One region of the Paraburkholderia sp. Ac-20347 genome, then DNA from elsewhere that is predicted to be linked to it. Evidence: predicted binding sites of a transcription regulator. Region 1 holds the regulator's gene; each other region holds the start of a gene.
What was found. The regulator LexA, encoded in region 1, represses DNA repair genes until DNA is damaged. The targets are predictions, from matches to a motif close to ACTGTATNNNNATACAGT.
Positions count from the first base shown of each region.

Region 2: a site for LexA is predicted at 1,397-1,414, ahead of imuA (translesion DNA synthesis-associated protein ImuA). Genes of this name have one in related genera too.
Region 3: a site for LexA is predicted at 1,212-1,229, ahead of G3N97_RS13455 (VRR-NUC domain-containing protein). Genes of this name have one in related genera too.
Region 4: a site for LexA is predicted at 3,070-3,087, ahead of recA (recombinase RecA). Genes of this name have one in related genera too.

Region 1 is NZ_JAAGPN010000106.1:19,954-24,229, forward strand. It holds gene cysT (sulfate ABC transporter permease subunit CysT) at 1-839, opposite strand, end outside; gene G3N97_RS20280 (sulfate ABC transporter substrate-binding protein) at 953-1,999, opposite strand; gene lexA (transcriptional repressor LexA) at 2,268-2,918, shown strand; gene G3N97_RS20290 (hypothetical protein) at 2,982-3,341, shown strand; gene G3N97_RS20295 (DUF2939 domain-containing protein) at 3,511-4,227, shown strand.
Region 2 is NZ_JAAGPN010000241.1:8,008-12,283, reverse strand. It holds gene G3N97_RS30710 (DNA polymerase Y family protein) at 37-744, opposite strand; gene imuA (translesion DNA synthesis-associated protein ImuA) at 665-1,375, opposite strand; gene G3N97_RS30700 (hypothetical protein) at 1,490-2,095, shown strand; gene G3N97_RS30695 (hypothetical protein) at 2,115-2,519, shown strand; gene G3N97_RS30690 (DUF1493 family protein) at 2,544-2,894, opposite strand; gene G3N97_RS30685 (STM2901 family protein) at 2,891-3,325, opposite strand; gene G3N97_RS30680 (hypothetical protein) at 3,456-3,662, shown strand; gene G3N97_RS30675 (hypothetical protein) at 3,747-4,151, shown strand; gene G3N97_RS30670 (hypothetical protein) at 4,266-4,276, opposite strand, start outside.
Region 3 is NZ_JAAGPN010000056.1:1,007-5,282, forward strand. It holds gene G3N97_RS13445 (DUF3443 domain-containing protein) at 1-499, shown strand, start outside; gene G3N97_RS39970 (hypothetical protein) at 561-1,094, opposite strand; gene G3N97_RS13455 (VRR-NUC domain-containing protein) at 1,237-3,060, shown strand; gene G3N97_RS13460 (ATP-dependent DNA helicase) at 3,057-4,276, shown strand, end outside.
Region 4 is NZ_JAAGPN010000180.1:8,159-12,434, reverse strand. It holds gene G3N97_RS27030 (DUF2889 domain-containing protein) at 1-612, opposite strand, end outside; gene recX (recombination regulator RecX) at 743-1,870, opposite strand; gene recA (recombinase RecA) at 1,915-2,991, opposite strand; gene G3N97_RS27015 (response regulator transcription factor) at 3,229-3,981, shown strand; gene G3N97_RS27010 (sensor histidine kinase) at 3,994-4,276, shown strand, end outside.

The DNA of each region.
Region 1 (4,276 bases):
CCACCGCGGCTCGTGCGGCGCTGCAAATACCATTGCAGCGTGTTGATCAGCAGCAGCATCACGAACGACACGCACAGCATCACCACGGCCAGCGCCGTCGCGCCTGCGTAGTCGTATTGCTCGAGCTTGGTGATGATGAGCAGCGAGGTGATCTCGGACTTCATCGGCACGTTGCCGGCGATGAAGATGACCGAACCGTACTCGCCCAGCGCGCGCGCGAACGACAGCGCGAAGCCGGTCAGCAGCGCGGGAAACGCCGCCGGCAGCACGACGCGGCGGAACGTCAGCCAGCGCGACGCGCCGAGGCACGCGGCCGCCTCTTCCTGCTCGCGCTCGAACTCTTCGAGCACGGGCTGCACCGTGCGCACCACGAACGGCAGACCGATGAACGTCAGCGCGACCAGCACGCCGAGCGGCGTGAAGGCGATCTTGAGTCCGAGCGGCTGCAAATACTGGCCGATCCAGCCGTTGCCCGCATACACGGCCGCGAGCGAAATGCCCGCCACGGACGTCGGCAGCGCGAACGGCAAATCGACGAGCGCGTCGATCACGCGCTTGAACGGGAACGTGTAGCGCACCAGCACCCACGCGAGCAGAAAGCCGAACACCGCGTTGATGAGCGCGCCGCCGAGCGCGGCGGTAAACGTCAGGCGGTACGACGCGATCACGCGCGGCGACCACACGGCGCGCACGAACTGCGCCCAGTCGAGCGTGGCGGTCTTGAGAAAGGTGGCCGCGAGCGGAATCAGCACCACGAGGCTCAGATAAGCCACGGTGATGCCGAGCGTCACGCCGAATCCCGGCAGCGCGCCTGGCTTGCGTAATCGGAACGTCGTCATGCTGGATCTCTTCACATGGGTTGCGCGTCTGTTGCGCCGAAAGGCGCGCCTCTTTGGGCGCGCCTTGTTTTTATCGTTACGTCGATACTGCTACTGCACAACCGCGACTTCGCTTATTGCGGCTGGTAGATCGAGTCGAACACGCCGCCATCCGCGAAATGCGTCTTCTGTGCGTTGGCCCAGCCGCCGAAGGTGTCGTCCACCGTGTAGAGCTTCAGCTTCGGGAACTTCGCCGTCAGCGCCGCCGGCACCTTGTCCGAACGCGGACGGTAGAAGTTCTTCGCGGCGATCTCCTGACCTTCCTCGCTATAGAGGAACTGCAGATACGCCTCGGCCTGCTTGCGCGTGCCCTTCTTGTCGACGACCTTGTCGACCACGGCAACCGGCGGCTCGGCCAGAATGCTCACCGACGGCACCACGATCTCGAACTTGTCCGGACCGAATTCCTTCAGCGACAGGAAGGCCTCGTTTTCCCAGGCGATCAGCACGTCGCCGATCCCGCGCTGCACGAAGCTCGTGGTCGCGCCGCGCGCGCCCGAATCGAGCACGCCCGCATTCTTGTAGAGCTTCGTCACGAACTCCTTGGCCTTCTGGTCGTTGCCGCCCGGCTGATGTTCGGCGTACGCCCAGGCCGCGAGGTAGTTCCAGCGCGCGCCGCCCGAGGTCTTCGGATTCGGCGTGACGATCGACACGCCCGGCTTCGTCAGATCGTCCCAGTCCTTGATGTGCTTGGGATTGCCCTTGCGCACCAGGAACACGATGGTCGACGTGTACGGCGAGGCGTTGTCGGGCAGGCGCTTTTGCCAGTCCTTCGCGACGATGCCCTTGTTGGCGAGCGCGTCGATGTCCCAGGCCAGCGCCAGCGTCACCACGTCCGCCTGCAGGCCGTCGAGCACCGAGCGCGCCTGTGCGCCCGAGCCGCCGTGCGACTGCTTGATGGTGAGCGTTTCGCCCGTCTTCGCCTTCCACTGCTTGATGAAGGCTTCGTTGATCTCCTGATACAGCTCGCGCGTCGGGTCGTACGACACGTTCAGCAGCGAGGTATCCGCGTGCGCAGCCGGCGCCATCGCCACCATCCCGACGAGCGGTGCGATGCCGATGACCAGTTTTGCAGCCAGCGAAGTCAGCCAGCCTGCGCGCCCCGTATTGCCTTGATTCATCCACTTTCTCCGTTTTGTCGTGTGGTGCAGCGATCGATGGAGGCCAGTCTAGCGATCTGCTTACATTATTAAAAATGATGTTTTTTCATTCTTTAATACGCAAAAGTGGTAAGGGCGGAGGAATCGGACGTTGGAGCGTGTTTTCGTCCGTCAGATCGCCGGGAAACGCTGCTGTGGCGGCACCCAAACGACAAAGTTCAAGTAACACTTGAAAAGCGGCGAATACTGTATAAAAATACAGTTACCTGTTCAAACATACAGTGTCGACATGACCAAACTCACCGCACGACAGCAGCAGGTTTTCGATCTGATCCGCCGCGCGATCGAGCGCACCGGCTTTCCGCCCACGCGCGCCGAGATCGCCGCCGAACTGGGCTTCAGCTCGGCCAACTCGGCGGAAGAACATCTGCGTGCGCTGGCCCGCAAAGGTGTGATCGAGCTTGCGGCGGGCGCCTCGCGCGGCATCCGTCTGATGCCCGGCCCCGACGACCTGCCGCACCAGTTCACGCTGCCGCACGCCAGCATCATGCAGCTCTCGCTGCCGCTGGTCGGCCGCGTCGCGGCAGGCAGCCCGATCCTCGCGCAGGAACATATCTCGCAGAACTACGCCTGCGACCCGGCGCTGTTCTCCAGCCGCCCCGACTATTTGTTGAAGGTGCGCGGGCTGTCGATGCGCGACGCCGGCATCCTCGACGGCGACCTGCTCGCCGTGCAGAAGAAGGCCGAAGCGAAAGACGGCCAGATCATCGTGGCGCGTCTGGGCGACGACGTCACCGTGAAGCGTCTGAAGCGCCAGCCCAACGGCATTGAACTGATCGCGGAGAACCCCGACTACGACAACATCTTCGTGCAGGCCGGCAGCGCCGACTTCGCGCTCGAAGGCATTGCCGTCGGTCTGATCCGGCCCACCGAATTCTAAGAATCCATCCGCGCCTGTCAGCGCTGGTTTTGCGCCTCGTGGCGCACTTCTCTGGAGAGAGTCATGGAACGCCTTGCCCGCCTGTTGCCCTTCCGTCAATTCGGCCGTCTGCGCCATCTGCGCGGAATCGCCTCGTGCGCAATGCGTGAAGCGCGCGCCTCAGCCGCCGCACTCAATGGCTCGCTTTTCGAGAAGCTGGAAACGCCGGAACTGCCGCCGCTGCCCTCGGCGCAGCCGGCCTTCGCTCGCGTGTCGCTGAACAGCACGCTGAATACGGAACAGCCGGACCGCCGCGCGCCGGTGCGCGTGTATCACGGTCAGTCGCGTCTCATCATGGTCGGCACGATGGACGCGGTGTGCCGCGCCATCGACCGCTGCATTGCCGAGCAGCAAAGCGATCTGGCGGCGGCGCTCGCGAAGTAAGGTGTGAAATCGGAAGGTGGGAAATAGCGTGTCGGTGGAGGTTCTTGCGGGTGTAGGGATCGTTTTGGCGCACGTGTGGTCAACACTGTGATTGAATCGCCGACTCAACCGCTCCGACTCAACCGCTATTTGAACCCTTGCGCTGCTCGTGCGGCGCGCCTGCTCTCCGATGACCGATACCGATACACCCAACCTCTCTCGCGCTCACGCCGGCAAGTCCTCGAACTGGAAGAAACCCGTCGCCATCGCCGTTGCGGCGGTGGCCGTGGTGACCGCGCTCGGTTACGGCTACGCCTCGCCGTATATCGCGCTGAATCATCTCAAGCAGGCCGCCGACGCACGCGACGCGGCCACGCTGAGCGAATACGTCGATTACCCCGCGTTGCGCGCGAGTCTCAAGCAACAGGCCGGGGAAATGCTGCAACGGCGCATTCAGGCCGAGCACAGCAGCAATCCGCTGCTGCTGTTCGGCGCGGTGATCGGCTCGGCGCTGATTGGCCCGCTCGTCGACGCCTACGCCACGCCCGAAGGCGTGGCCGCGCTGCTCAACGGGATGCCGCCCACCGGCAAGCCCGGCGAACAGCCCGCCGCGCCGCCGCCGGCTCCGCCCGCAGAAAACGCGCAGCAATCCGCGCCGCCGGGTGGCGCGTCAGCCGAAACGCCCGCCAACCCCAACGCACCGGTCGAGCCCGCTCAAGCACAACCGCACTCGCAAGCCACGGCGGGTTATCGCAGCATCAATGAGTTCGCGGTCACATGGCAGCGCAGCGCGCACAGCGAACGCTATGCCGCCATCCTGCAGCGGCACGGCCTGTTCTCGTGGAAGCTCGCGGCGGTGGAATTGAACGAACCCGATTCGGGAAGCGGCGCAAATACGCCGAACTGATCGGGTGCGAATGGCTGATCGCCTGCGTCAAGGCGGCGATCACCGCGCG
Region 2 (4,276 bases), on a different contig from region 1:
TTTAGATGCAAAAAGTGGGTCAGTTTCTACTGCAAATCAACAGGTAGGCGGCATGACGAGCCACTCGTGCGCCTCGGGCGCCACCCCCGTCGCGCGGTCAAGCGCGTCGAGAAGGGCCGTCCCGCACCGCTTTTTCAGGCCCGCGCGCGGCAGCCGCATCACATCCGCCATCGTTGTGCATCCAAGTCCGTCGAACCAGTCCGCGTAGCGGCGTGCAGCCGGCAGGGCGTTCACCGGCACGCGTGCGAGCGCGCGGCTGCGTGCGCGATCGCTCAACGCGACGCCGCCACACGTGCGCGCGAACAGCCACGCGGCCTGTGCGGTCGCTGCGATGGCCATCGCGCTCGTCACACCGAAATCTGCGATGACGCGACGAATGGATCGCCTCAACGCCCGCAGGCCGCCGAACAGGCGCAGGCTTGCTGACACGTCGGCCAGCACCACGTTTTCCTCTGCGATCACAACGAGGGGCGTGAACTGGAGCAGGGCGGCCGCCACGCCAAGAACGGTTTCGTTCTCGCGCACAGTATCGCGATCGTGGATCGTCGCGTCCGGCGCGAGCGTAAGTACGCCGCCGCGGCGCATGCCGCCAACAACGCCATGCGCGCGCGCGGAAACGTCTGCATCGAGCACCCGACCTTTCTCCAGCACAACGACCCCACGGTCAGACGCTGGCGTGTGCCAGGTCGGGCAAAAACTCTCGATGGGGAGGCGCGGCAGACTGACGCCGATCCAGTGGTGCATTTCGATTCAGGAGAATGGGTGAGGGCGACAGGGACACAAAAACAGGGGCATCACGATGCGGACCGCGGCGTTTGATAAACGAGATGTTCACGCCAGCCGATGACGGCTCCAGTCCAAGCCGTAGCGGAGCAGGAGATGTCGCACTGGCGGCGGCCATCGGCCGGAACAGGAAGAAAAGGGTGTCCGCGCGCTGTGCGGCCAGATGCAGACGCCGGAGCGCTTCCGCCCGAACCTGCGATGACCAGAACAACAACCCGCCGGCTGTCCCGGAGCGCAGGACCTGTTCAACCGCCCACAGGGCGTCGGCCGTCGATCCCGGTTTAAGGAGGCACACATTCGCCGTATCAAGCCCCCACCACGTCAAGGCAGCCGGTTGCAGCCGGTGCGGAGGCTGGACGACAAACACAGGGCGCAGTGAAACGCGCGAAAGCGCAGGCCGAAGCAGGCGAAGCTCGCCACAGCCGGGTTGCGGCTGCATCAACTCGGTCAACGATCCCGTCGGCCAGCCGCCGCCCGGCAGTTCAGCGTCAAGGGCAGCGTGGCCGCTGGGCACGGTGCGATGGCCTATGGAACCCAGCTGTGAAGCCCTCCACAGCTCCGGATGTATATCTTCCACTCGCAGCTGCTGCATCGCTCCCATAGTGCCCTCATCACTGTATATTTATACAGTAGTATAGTCGGCACCCGTTCATGCTGCAAAGCGGCCCTTATTCATCTGCGGACTTTTTCGTCTTATGATTGCCGCATGAAAAAATCGACGAAATCAATTGCGGCGGCGATTGTCGGCTCTCTCCTCGCTACTGCCTGCTCCTCTTCCAAAGACGCGAATGAGGAAAACTTTTCGACTGCCATAAGCGCGTCGTTCCAGAAACACGGGGTTCTGTGCTTTTCGTACATCCCGGGCGCAGACACCGTAGGCGACGACGATAACAGCGACTATGCGAATGAGCAGCGCGCGCTCGTGAAAGCAGGTTTACTCAGCGCCAAATCCGTGACGGACTACAGGCACAGGCCTGCGCACGAGTTTGACATCTCGGACAAAGGCAGGACGATCCTCCAGAACGGGCAGTTCTGTTTCGCGAAGGCCGCGCTGGACAAGGTTGTCAGATGGGACAACGTGAAGAAAGTCGATGGCCTCGACGCCTCTAGCACGTTCGTCTACTACACCTACAAGCTCACCGACGTTCCGGAATGGGCAACGAACCAAGAGCTACAGGCAAGCCAACCAACGATGCGCTCGGCTTTCGCAGGAGCAAACGCTCATACCGTAATGCGTGCCTCGATCACTCGCATGGGAGACCGCTGGTCGCTGGATAATTTCGGGAATCCGGTGTCGGGCTCTGGGCTGTGACTGGTGAGGCCGTCCAGAAATGAACGAACCTATCGACAAGGCTGTGCGCGCCAACACGTCGGCCGCGGTAAGCTGGCGGCGCGGAGGTGTATGGAGTGTTCTTGCCGTCGGCGCGGCCCTCATCGCGATGGCTTTGGCCGCGATCGCCGGCGGCTGCATCGCATACTGCGACGGCACCTGGGCGCTGTTTTGGGCAGTATTCATGCCACCCGTCATTGTCTTCCAGGCATTCGCCGAATGGCCGGTAGCATCACCATTTATCCTGGTCGCCTGTGTTGCGGGCGTTGCCGCAATCGCGAAATGGTCCCCCATAAGGCCCGGCATTGGAGTGGCGCTCGCCGGGATCGTGCTCAGCGCCGGCGCAAGCTGGATAGTCACCGGGCTCATGACCGATTTCGCCCACACGTCGTGCGGTTTGATGTAGCCGTACCGTCAGAAAGCTCCCGCATCACCTCTCCAGAGCAAGCGAATCCCAGCGACCGGCGGCGGCCGCTTCAGCGAGCATGCCCACCGTGATCGGCACGCGATGCAGTGCATCCCGCTTTTTCCGCGAAAGGCGTGTGACGATCGAGAGAATGAGCCCCGAGCCTTCATTCACGAAGTAGCGATCGAAGCTGAAGTCGCCAGCTTCAACCCTGAACACGTCGAAGAATTTCTCCATGAACGCTTCGGCCTCCACGCCGGTCAGGTCGAGGTCGTCCTCCAGTCGGGTCGCGGCGGTGATCTGCCTGCGCGAGCCGACGCCTGTTCGCGCACGCACGAACTCCTCGACCGCGCCGAATTCCTGATCACTTGTCAAAATACCTTGTCCTCCGGCTTCACCAGCCGGTTGTAGTGAATGACGCTTTTATAGCTGATGGTCGCGGCATCGTACGTGAGCATTACCTCGCCCACGACTGGCACCGCGCGACCGACAAACACGCCGAGATTATTGGTGAAGAGGATCTTGAGCTTACTCGCGCTTTTGAGCGTCAGCGTCGGCAGAATCCGGGCCTTGATTTCAAAGTCGAGGTGCCGGCGCGCGACGCGGGACGCGATCGACGTGCCTTTCGTTGTGCCACCAGGCTTGCGGCGCGTGGGCAGGAACGGCCAGCCCACGATGATCGCGGCCACGTCGACCAGATCGTCGACGCCCAGCTGCTTCGACGCCTCGTCCAGAAACACGAGGAAAAATAGCTCCGAAGGAGACAGATTCCTGTGAATGCCGTAGTCGTAAACGTTGCTACTCATACTCGCTCCGGTTATTCGTCGGATAAATATAACAAACGGGCGACTTGTGGCATCCTGACGTGCCCGGCCAGCGGAAGTCCGCCTGGCGGTCGAAGCTGGTTGAAGGATCCAGCAGCTAACGGAGCGGAAGATGCTCGACGACACAGACATTCAGGAGCGTGCCAGGAAACGCGGCGTCTGGGGCGATCCCGCGGCCATTGTCGCGCTGGTTCGCGCAGTTGAGCATTTGACGGTCGGGGCAATAGTCACGCGAGCCGCGATCAGCTTCGCGAACCCCAATGCGATCATGGCGGACGCGTCGAAGGCGCTAGACCAGCTCGCCAGTCCGCATGGATAACGTTAGCAATCGTTTTAGAAAATGCGATAAATTAGCTTATGTTAAATAAGATCGCACCACCAACCACCAGCAACGGGACTGCCAATGATTAAATGCTCGCTGTTTTCGAAGACGCTCGGCCACCTGGATCACGCTTTTAGCGAAAATGACACACAGGTCATTGTTATCGCCGATACGGCGAAACTGAAGGCCGTAATGGAATCGAACGACCATTACTATTTCAATGCAGCAAAGGTCGATCTGCATTCTCGCTACCTCGAGAAGAACCTGTTCGAAATGCCGCTTGTGGCACCGACTGGAACCTCACTGAAATGGATCGAAGGCTTTCACCAGATCAACGCGGCTGCAGACCGTGAGTTGCCGGTTATCCCTGTCACCACGTCAGCGGCGCTCGCAGAATGTGTAAAGGCACTCGTTGGCGCGAGTTCGCCCGAGTCCGCGCATAAGATCTTTGAATTTTCCGGTTGCCATGGCGTAACTGTGGCTTAGGCCCGACGCCCGATATTCAGGCTTACGAGCTCCCGCGCGCTCGGTAACGCCGGGTATGCTCGTAGGTCGCAGGCGCCTGGAAAATTGCGTGCTGCTGAAGTTCGCAAATTCGGCTCAGTGGTATT
Region 3 (4,276 bases), on a different contig from region 1:
CGTCGTGCTCGACCTGCCCGCCGTGGCCGCGACCGGCGCATCAAGCGTGTCCGGATCGCTGATCTTCGGCATCGGCTCGCAGTCGAACAACGCGCTCGGCGGCGCGACGGTGCTACGCGCGAACACGGTGACCGGCTTCGTCTCGACCACGACATCGGACGGCAGCGTCTACGCGCAAAGCTATCTGGACAGCGGCTCGAACGGGCTCTTCTTCGCCAACGCGACGCTCACGCGCTGCGGCGTCTGGTACTGCCCGTCGTCGCCGCAAAGTCTCAGCGCGACGATCAAGGGCATCGACGGCACCGGCGCGCCCGCCGCGCTTTCGATCGACAGCGCGCAGACGCTCTTCGCGAGCGGCAACTGGGCGTTCGCGAATCTGGCGGGCTACAACGGCAATGCGTTCGGATGGGGTCTGCCGTTTTTCTTCGGCAAGCGCGTCTATACGGCGATCGAGGCCCAGGCGACGCCGGTGGGCGCGGGACCGTATTTCGCGTTCTGATGACGGGGGAAACGGAGCGAGGCGCGCGCGGCGCGCCTCGTCATGATGGACGAAAACGTGCTTAGTCTTGCGCGCTGGCGTCGGAAGCCGGCGTGGTCTTCACGAGCGCGGCCGGCGCGAGCCAGTGGAACGACGTGAGGCTGCCGGTGTGATCGTAGGTGCACTCGGCGGCGGTGGCCGTGGGCGGCGTCTTGTGCAGGCCGAGTTTCCGCGCGATCAGCTCGACGGGCGTGGACGGCTTGGCTTCCGCCGCATGCGTCGACGAAGCGCCCGACGCGGCCGAAGCCGCCGACGCCACCGCCGCACTCGAAGCACCCGTAGCCGCATGCGCCCCGCTCGCCGCCACAGCCGCCGACGCAGCGACCGCCTCCGACGCCGGCAACGCACCGCGTTCGAGATGCCCTTCGATCACCACGCGTTCGCCGCGATACGCCACGGCGGTATGCGTGACGGAGAGTTCACCCAGCGACGTCTGGGTCAGCCGCGTGCGCATCTCCTGCTCGCAGGCGCCCGGATTCTGGTACTGCGCGACGCATCCCGCGAGCAGGGTAACGCCGGCCGCAAGGCCGACGAGGCTGACATTCCGTTTATTCATCGCTCTTTCATGCGCTCGAAGCGCGGTTCGGTTTTCAGGCTGCGGCAATTGTAGCCTACGGTAGGCCGCGCCCTCCGTCGAAGCGATGCGCGGCGGCGCGGGCCTGCTATCATCGCTGCTGTATATCCGTACAGTGCCGCGCGTGCTTCCCGACTCCCCCGATCCGTTCTATTACCTCGCGAACTTCGAGCGTGCGCTCGGCTGGCTCGACGCGCGCTGCGCCGACCTCTTCGACGACGGGGAACGCCGCTTCCTGCGCGATTTCGTCGCCCTGCCGCGCGCCTCGCGTGCGCTGTTCGTCCGCATGCTGATGCGCAAGGGGCCGGATTTCCGCGCCAGCAAGCTCGATTACGCCGAAATCGGCTGCCCGCGCGCGGCGGCTGCGCTACTGGTCGCGGGCGGCTGGCTCGACGGCGCGCCCGTGCTCGCTTTCGATGCGCTCGCGGCGATCGTCACGAAGGCGGAATTGCAGGCGCTGGCTGCGCATCTTGCGCAAGTCGTCGATGAAGCCGATGCAACCGACACCGCCGACGCGCCCTCGCACACAGCCGCCTTGCAAGCGCTCCAGGCGCTCGACAAACGCAGCGCCACGCGCGCCGCCACGCTTGCCGCGCTCGAAACGCTCGCGCCCGACGCACGCGAATGGGCCGCGTGGTTCCCCGCCTCCGCCGACGCCGTTTTCCGCTTCAACGCCGCGCCGCTGTGCGAGCGTCTGCGCCTGATGTTCTTCGGCAATCTGCGCCAGGACTGGACCGAGTTCGTGCTCGCCGATCTGGGCGTCTACCGTTACGAGCAGGTGCCGCTCGACGCGGCGTCGCGCGCGTTCCAGCAGCGCGCCGACATCGACGCGTATCTCGCCCTGCGCGACTGCCGCGAAGCGCTCGATCTCGCCGACGACCCTGTCGCGGGCCTCGCGTGCGCGCTCGATACGCTCGACGCCCTCGCGCCGCGCACGCACGGCAATGCGTGGCTGCGCGCGCGTCACGACCGTCTGCGCCACGCCGTGGGGCTCGCCGCCGAGCGCGCCAGCGAAGCCGAGCTCGCGTGGCGCGCCTACGTGGAGAGCGCGCATCCGGAGTCGCGTTACCGTCGCGTGCGCGTGCTCGAACAACTCGCGCGCCGCGACGAAGCCGTGGCGCTCGCCCAGACGATTGCCGCCGCGCCGGCGAACGAGGAAGAGGCGCAACGCGCGGCGCGCACGCTCGGACGCCTGCTGCGCACACGCGCAAAAAAACACGCAAGCCAACCGGACCACGACGCGCCCACGCACGCGACTCTCTCGCTGACCTTGCCCGCCGCGTGGGCGGATCTGCGCGTGGAAGAAGCATCGCGACTCGCGCTCAGCACCGACGACGCGCCCGTGTTCTACGTCGAGAACACGCTGATCAACAGCCTGTTCGGCCTGCTCTGCTGGCCCGCGCTGTTCGCGCCGCTACCGGGCGCGTTCTTCCACCCGTTCCAGCGCGGCCCCGCCGACCTGCATGCCGCCGACTTCGTCGCGCGCCGCGCCGAGCGCTTCGCGGCCTGCCTCGCCGAACTCGACGACGGCCGCTACCGCGAGACCATCCTCGCCCGCTTCGGCGAGAAATACGGCATCCAGTCGCCCTACGTCGCGTGGCCCGCGCTCGACGACACGCTGCTCACGCTCGCACTCGACTGCTTTCCGGCCGCACATCTGCGTCTGTGGTTCGAGCGTCTGTTGCGCGAACCCGCCGCCAACCGCTCGGGTCTGCCCGACCTCGTGCGCTTCTGGCCGCGCGAGCGCCGCTACGAGCTGATCGAGGTGAAAGGTCCCGGCGATCGCCTGCAGGACAACCAGCGCCGCTGGCTCGCCTATTGCGCGTCGCACGGCATGCCCGTCACGGTGCTGCAGGCGCGCTGGGCCAGCGAAGATAGAGAACAAAGCGACGAGCACGAAGAAAGCGATAGCGGCACGCTCGCGTCCCATCCGGAAACGACGCGATGAGCTACACCGTCGCCGTGCGCACGCTCTGCGAATTCACCGCGAAGCGCGGCGACCTCGACCTGCGCTTCACGCCTTCGCCCGACGCGAGCGAAGGCCGCGCCGGACACGCCGCCATCGCCGCGCGCCGCCCGTCCGGCTACGAAACCGAAATCGCGCTCACCGGCACCGTCGGCACGCTGACCGTGCGCGGCCGCGCCGACGGCTACGATCCCGCGCAACGCCGACTCGAAGAGTTCAAGACCTATCGCGGCGATCTCGACGCCATGCGCGAAAACCAGCGCGCGCTGCACTGGGCGCAACTGCGCGTCTATGGCGCGCTGATGTGCGAAAAGCTGGCGCTCGACACGATCGAACTCGCGCTCGTCTACTACGACATCACCTCGGGCCGCGAAACCGCGCTCACCGAACACGCGAGCGCCGCCGACTTGCGCAGCGCATTCGAGTCGCAGTGCGCGCGATTTTCCGCGTGGGCCGAACAGGAAAGCGCGCATCGCAGCGCGCGCGACGCGGCGCTCGCCGCGCTGCAACTGCCGCACGCGGACTTCCGTCACGGTCAGCGCGATCTCGCCGAAGCCGTCTGGCGCGCGGCCACACAAGCGCGCTGCCTGCTGGCGCAAGCGCCGACCGGCATCGGCAAGACGATCGGCACGCTGTTTCCACAATTGAAGGCGTGTCCGCGCGCGGGCATCGACAAGGTGCTGTTTCTGAGCGCAAAAAGTTCGGGACGCCAGCTCGCGCTCGATGCACTCGCGACGCTGACGCGCACGCAAGACGAAACACCGCTGCCGCTGCGCGTGCTCGAACTCGTCGCGCGCGACAAGGCCTGCGAGCATCCCGAACTCGCGTGTCATGGCGAATCGTGTCCACTCGCGCGCGGCTTCTACGACCGCCTGCCGGCCGCGCGCTCGGCGGCGCTCGCACGCGTGCGGCTCGATCGCGCCACACTGCGCGACGTCGCGCGCGATCACGCGGTCTGTCCGTATTATCTCGGACAGGAACTCGCGCGCTGGAGCGACGTGATCGTCGGCGACTACAACTACTACTTCGACGTGAGCGCCATGCTGTTCATGCTCGCCGCGCACAATCAATGGCGCGCGAGCCTGCTCGTCGACGAAGCGCACAACCTGCCCGAACGCGCGCGCGCGATGTACTCGGCGGAGCTCATGCAGACGCGACTCGACGCCGTGAAGCGCGGCGCGAGCGCGCCGGTCAAGCG
Region 4 (4,276 bases), on a different contig from region 1:
CTCTTTCGAACGCGGCACGTGTCCGTACCAGCGCGGATAAAACTGCTTGACCGCTTCACCGTCGAACCGCAGCGCGTGGCAGCGGCCGAGCTGGAAAGGCGGTTGTTCACCGGCGGCTTCGCCGTCGGCGGTCTTGCCGAATTCCGGTCCGGACGCTTCGCCCGGAGAACCGTTAGAAGAATCCCACACTGCTCCGACAAACGCCTGGATAGCGGCCGTCGGCAACACGCCCAACATTTCGGTGAGATGCGTGCAGCCAGCCGTGCCGGCGAGGAGCCGGCCCGCTTCGCGGCGGAAGTTCTGGAGGAGATTGAGCCCGATAAGGGCCCGATAGGCAGGATTGGCGTTCTGGCACTGACCGTCGTAAGGCACCCAGTCGGACGACGCGTGAGCGTCGACGACATTGAGCTTGCGATCGATCGTGATGCGGAGCCAGAGTTCATGGATCGGCAAACCGTTGGGCCGGACACCGGATGCAAGCGGCACGTCGCGTGACTTATGATCCGTCAGACACGCGTCGATGTCCCACAGGCCGTCCTCGCGCTCATAGGCGACCGCCCTGATCGCGCGCTGATGACGCAACTGACGGGGCGCTGGCGGGGGAAGCGGCATGCGTTGGTAAGACCGGATTGGAAAACTTCTCGAGTTTAGCATACCGGGTATTTGAGACAGCAGCGATCTCGCTGGCCCCATGCGCCGCGGATATCAAGCTATTTTTGAGCCAGGCGGTTCAATTTTCCAGCTAATCGCCTTCGAAGCCGCCCTCGAAGCCTTTGAGAATTTTGCCGATGATCGACATCGAAAAACCGCGCGCAGCGAGAAAACGCGCCTGACGCGCGCGCTCGGCGGGCGTCTCGGGCAACTGGCCGTACTTCTTCTTCCAGACGGCGCGGGCGCGCACAAGTTCCGTCTCGCGCAACTGCGTGCTCACTTCCTCGATGAGTTCCTCGCCCACCGCATGACGTTTGAGTTCGCTGACGATGCGTCCCGCGCCGACCCGTGAGGCGCGGCGATAAACGACGCTTTCGGCGAAGCGCGCGTCCGAGAGCCAGCCGTCGCGCTCGAGCGTGTCGAGGAGTGCCTCTAGTTCATCGGCGTTTTCGGTGTACGCCATGAGCTTGCGCGAGAGTTCCGCCCGGCTGTACTCGCGACGCGAAAGGTAGCCGAGCGCGCGGCCCTTGAGCGAGCGCTCGGGACGCTGGCGACTGTTGGCGGCGGCGTTGGCCTTGCGTGCGGCGCGCATCGTGGATGTGCGCTCGTAGCCGTCGCCGCCGTCTTCGAGCGCTTTTTCTACCGCGCGCGCCCTGTCGTGCGCGTCGAACGATTCGCGCTCGTCGACTTCGTCGCGGCGGGCGGTGGGACGAGCGAACGACTGCCTGGCCGCGCGCGGTGCGCGGCGCGCTTCGGAATCCGATAGGGAGTCAGATGAGGATTCAGGTGCAGATGCGCGGCGCACAGCAGTCGGTTCAGACGATGGCGACGAGGGAGCGATGGCGCTACCGGCATCGACGGGCGCGTCGAAAAATGCCTCGAACGGCACTTCGAACACCGCGCCGCCTTCGTCGTCGAGATCGGGCGTGGAGGAATGGGACAAAAGTTGAGGCTCGGAATGCACAAAGCCGCGATCGCCCGAATGGGCGTCGCGGCTTTGCGAGGTAGTACCAGATGAAACTCGGGCGAATTCCCCGGAATGATCGGGGGCGGATCCGGACGCAGACCCAGAAGCAGACCCGGAAGCGGAAAGGGAGCGCCGATTCGCGCCCCGCGCACCACTGCTGGCTTCACGCAGGTGCTCCGCCTCGCTCGAAGTCGAGGACGAAGCCTTCGCGGCCTCAGACGGCGCCGAGGCGAACCCGCGCTTGCGCATCACAGTCGTGCCACCTCGTGCCACCCTTTCCGGGCCCGATTCAGAACTTATTCTTCGTCTGCGATTTCGACTTCGCCGGTGTCGGCAACACCGTCCGGCATGGCGTTCACGCCAAGCGATTCGCGGATGCGGTTTTCAATCTCGCGGGCGATGTCTGCGTTTTCGCGCAGGAATTCGCGTGCGTTGTCCTTGCCCTGACCAATGCGTTCGCCGTTATAGCTGTACCACGCACCTGCCTTGTCGACGATCTTGGCCTGCACGCCCAGGTCGATGATTTCGCCCTGACGCGAGATGCCTTCGCCGTAGAGGATGTCGAACACGGCTTCGCGGAACGGCGGCGAGACCTTGTTCTTGACGACCTTCACGCGCGTTTCGCTGCCGATGACTTCGTCGTTCTTCTTGATCGAACCGATACGACGAATGTCCAGACGCACCGACGAGTAGAACTTCAGCGCGTTACCACCGGTGGTGGTTTCCGGATTGCCGAACATCACGCCGATCTTCATACGAATCTGGTTAATGAAGATCACCATGCAGTTCGTCTTCTTGATCGTGCCGGTGAGCTTGCGCAGCGCCTGCGACATCAGACGCGCCTGCAGACCCGGCAGCGAGTCGCCCATTTCGCCTTCGATTTCAGCCTTCGGCACGAGTGCCGCGACCGAGTCGATGACGATCATGTCGATCGAGCCCGAGCGCACCAGCGCGTCGGTGATTTCAAGCGCCTGTTCGCCCGTGTCCGGCTGCGAGATGAGCAGTTCCGGCACGTTCACGCCGAGCTTCGCGGCGTACTGAACGTCGAGCGCGTGTTCCGCGTCGATGAACGCCGCCGTGCCGCCGAGCTTTTGCAGCTCTGCGATCACCTGCAGCGTGAGCGTGGTCTTACCCGACGATTCCGGACCGTAGATTTCGACCACACGGCCGCGCGGCAGGCCGCCGACGCCGAGCGCGATGTCGAGACCGAGCGAGCCGGTGGACACCACCTGAATGTTTTCGACCGCATCGCCGTCGCCGAGTCGCATGATCGACCCTTTGCCGAACTGCTTTTCGATCTGCGCGAGCGCGGCAGCCAGCGCCTTGCCCTTTTCAGCAGTCAGCCCAGCCGAGCCTTTCTTGCTATCTTCCATGAATCGTCCTTTGCTATGATGAACGGCGTCTCGTGACGATGCGGGCGTGCTTTTGCACACACACGCATGAACGCAGACACTGTATAAAAAAACAGTGGTTTTGGCAAGCGCGTTTTCACACGCTTTTTCGTACGCGCCAGCCCAAACCGCAAATTGACCAGGAGACCGCCGCGCGCCGCCCGCCCCTCGTGCGGCAGGGCACAGGCGCGGCGAGGCCTGACTCGACGCAGGCGCATCATGCGAATTCTCATTGCCGAAGACGACAGCATACTCGCGGATGGTCTGGTCCGATCACTCCGCCAATCGGGCTATGCCGTCGATCACGTGCCGACCGGCGTGGACGCCGATACGGCCTTGTCGATGCAGTCGTTCGACCTGCTGATTCTCGATCTCGGCCTGCCCAGAATGACGGGCCTCGAAGTGCTGCGCCGTTTGCGCGCGCGCAATTCCAACCTCCCCGTCCTGATCCTCACGGCCGCCGACAGCGTCGATGAACGCGTCAAAGGACTCGACCTCGGCGCCGACGATTACATGGCCAAGCCCTTCGCGCTCAACGAGCTCGAAGCGCGCGTGCGCGCACTCACGCGGCGCGGCGCGGGCGGCGGCCCGACCGTCGTGCGCCACGGCGCGCTCGCCTTCGATCAGGTCGGGCGCGTCGCGCGCATCAACGAGCAGGTGCTCGATCTGTCGGCGCGCGAACTCGGCGTGCTCGAAGTGCTGCTGCAACGGCTCGGGCGGCTCGTCTCGAAGGAACAGCTCGTCGATCACCTGTGCGAATGGGGCGAGGAAGTCAGCAACAACGCGATCGAGGTCTACGTGCACCGCCTGCGCAAGAAGCTCGAAGCGGGCGGTGTGCGCATCGTGACCGTGCGCGGCCTCGGCTACTGTCTCGAGAAGGAAGCGAACGGCGCGAAGGACGCCGGCGCGGTCAGTACGGCAGGCGCATCGACGGCAGCGCCCGCGATGCCCGCCAGCCACTACTACAAGTAAGCGCGCACCATCATGGCCGGGCCCGCGCGCCCCGCGCCGACCGGCGCCACACCGCCGGCCGCGCCGGCGCGCAGGACGACCGCCGCCAACAAAGACACGCTCAACAGCGCCGCGCGCGACGCCCGCTACGCCAATCCGTTCGCCCCGCCCGACGAAGCCGAATCCGCCGACGCCGGCGACAAGCGTCCGCGCTCGCTGTTCGGCGAGATTCTCGACTGGATGCTCGCGCCGCTGCTGCTGCTCTGGCCGATGAGCATCGCGGTGACGTATCTGGTCGCGAAGTCAATCGCCAACG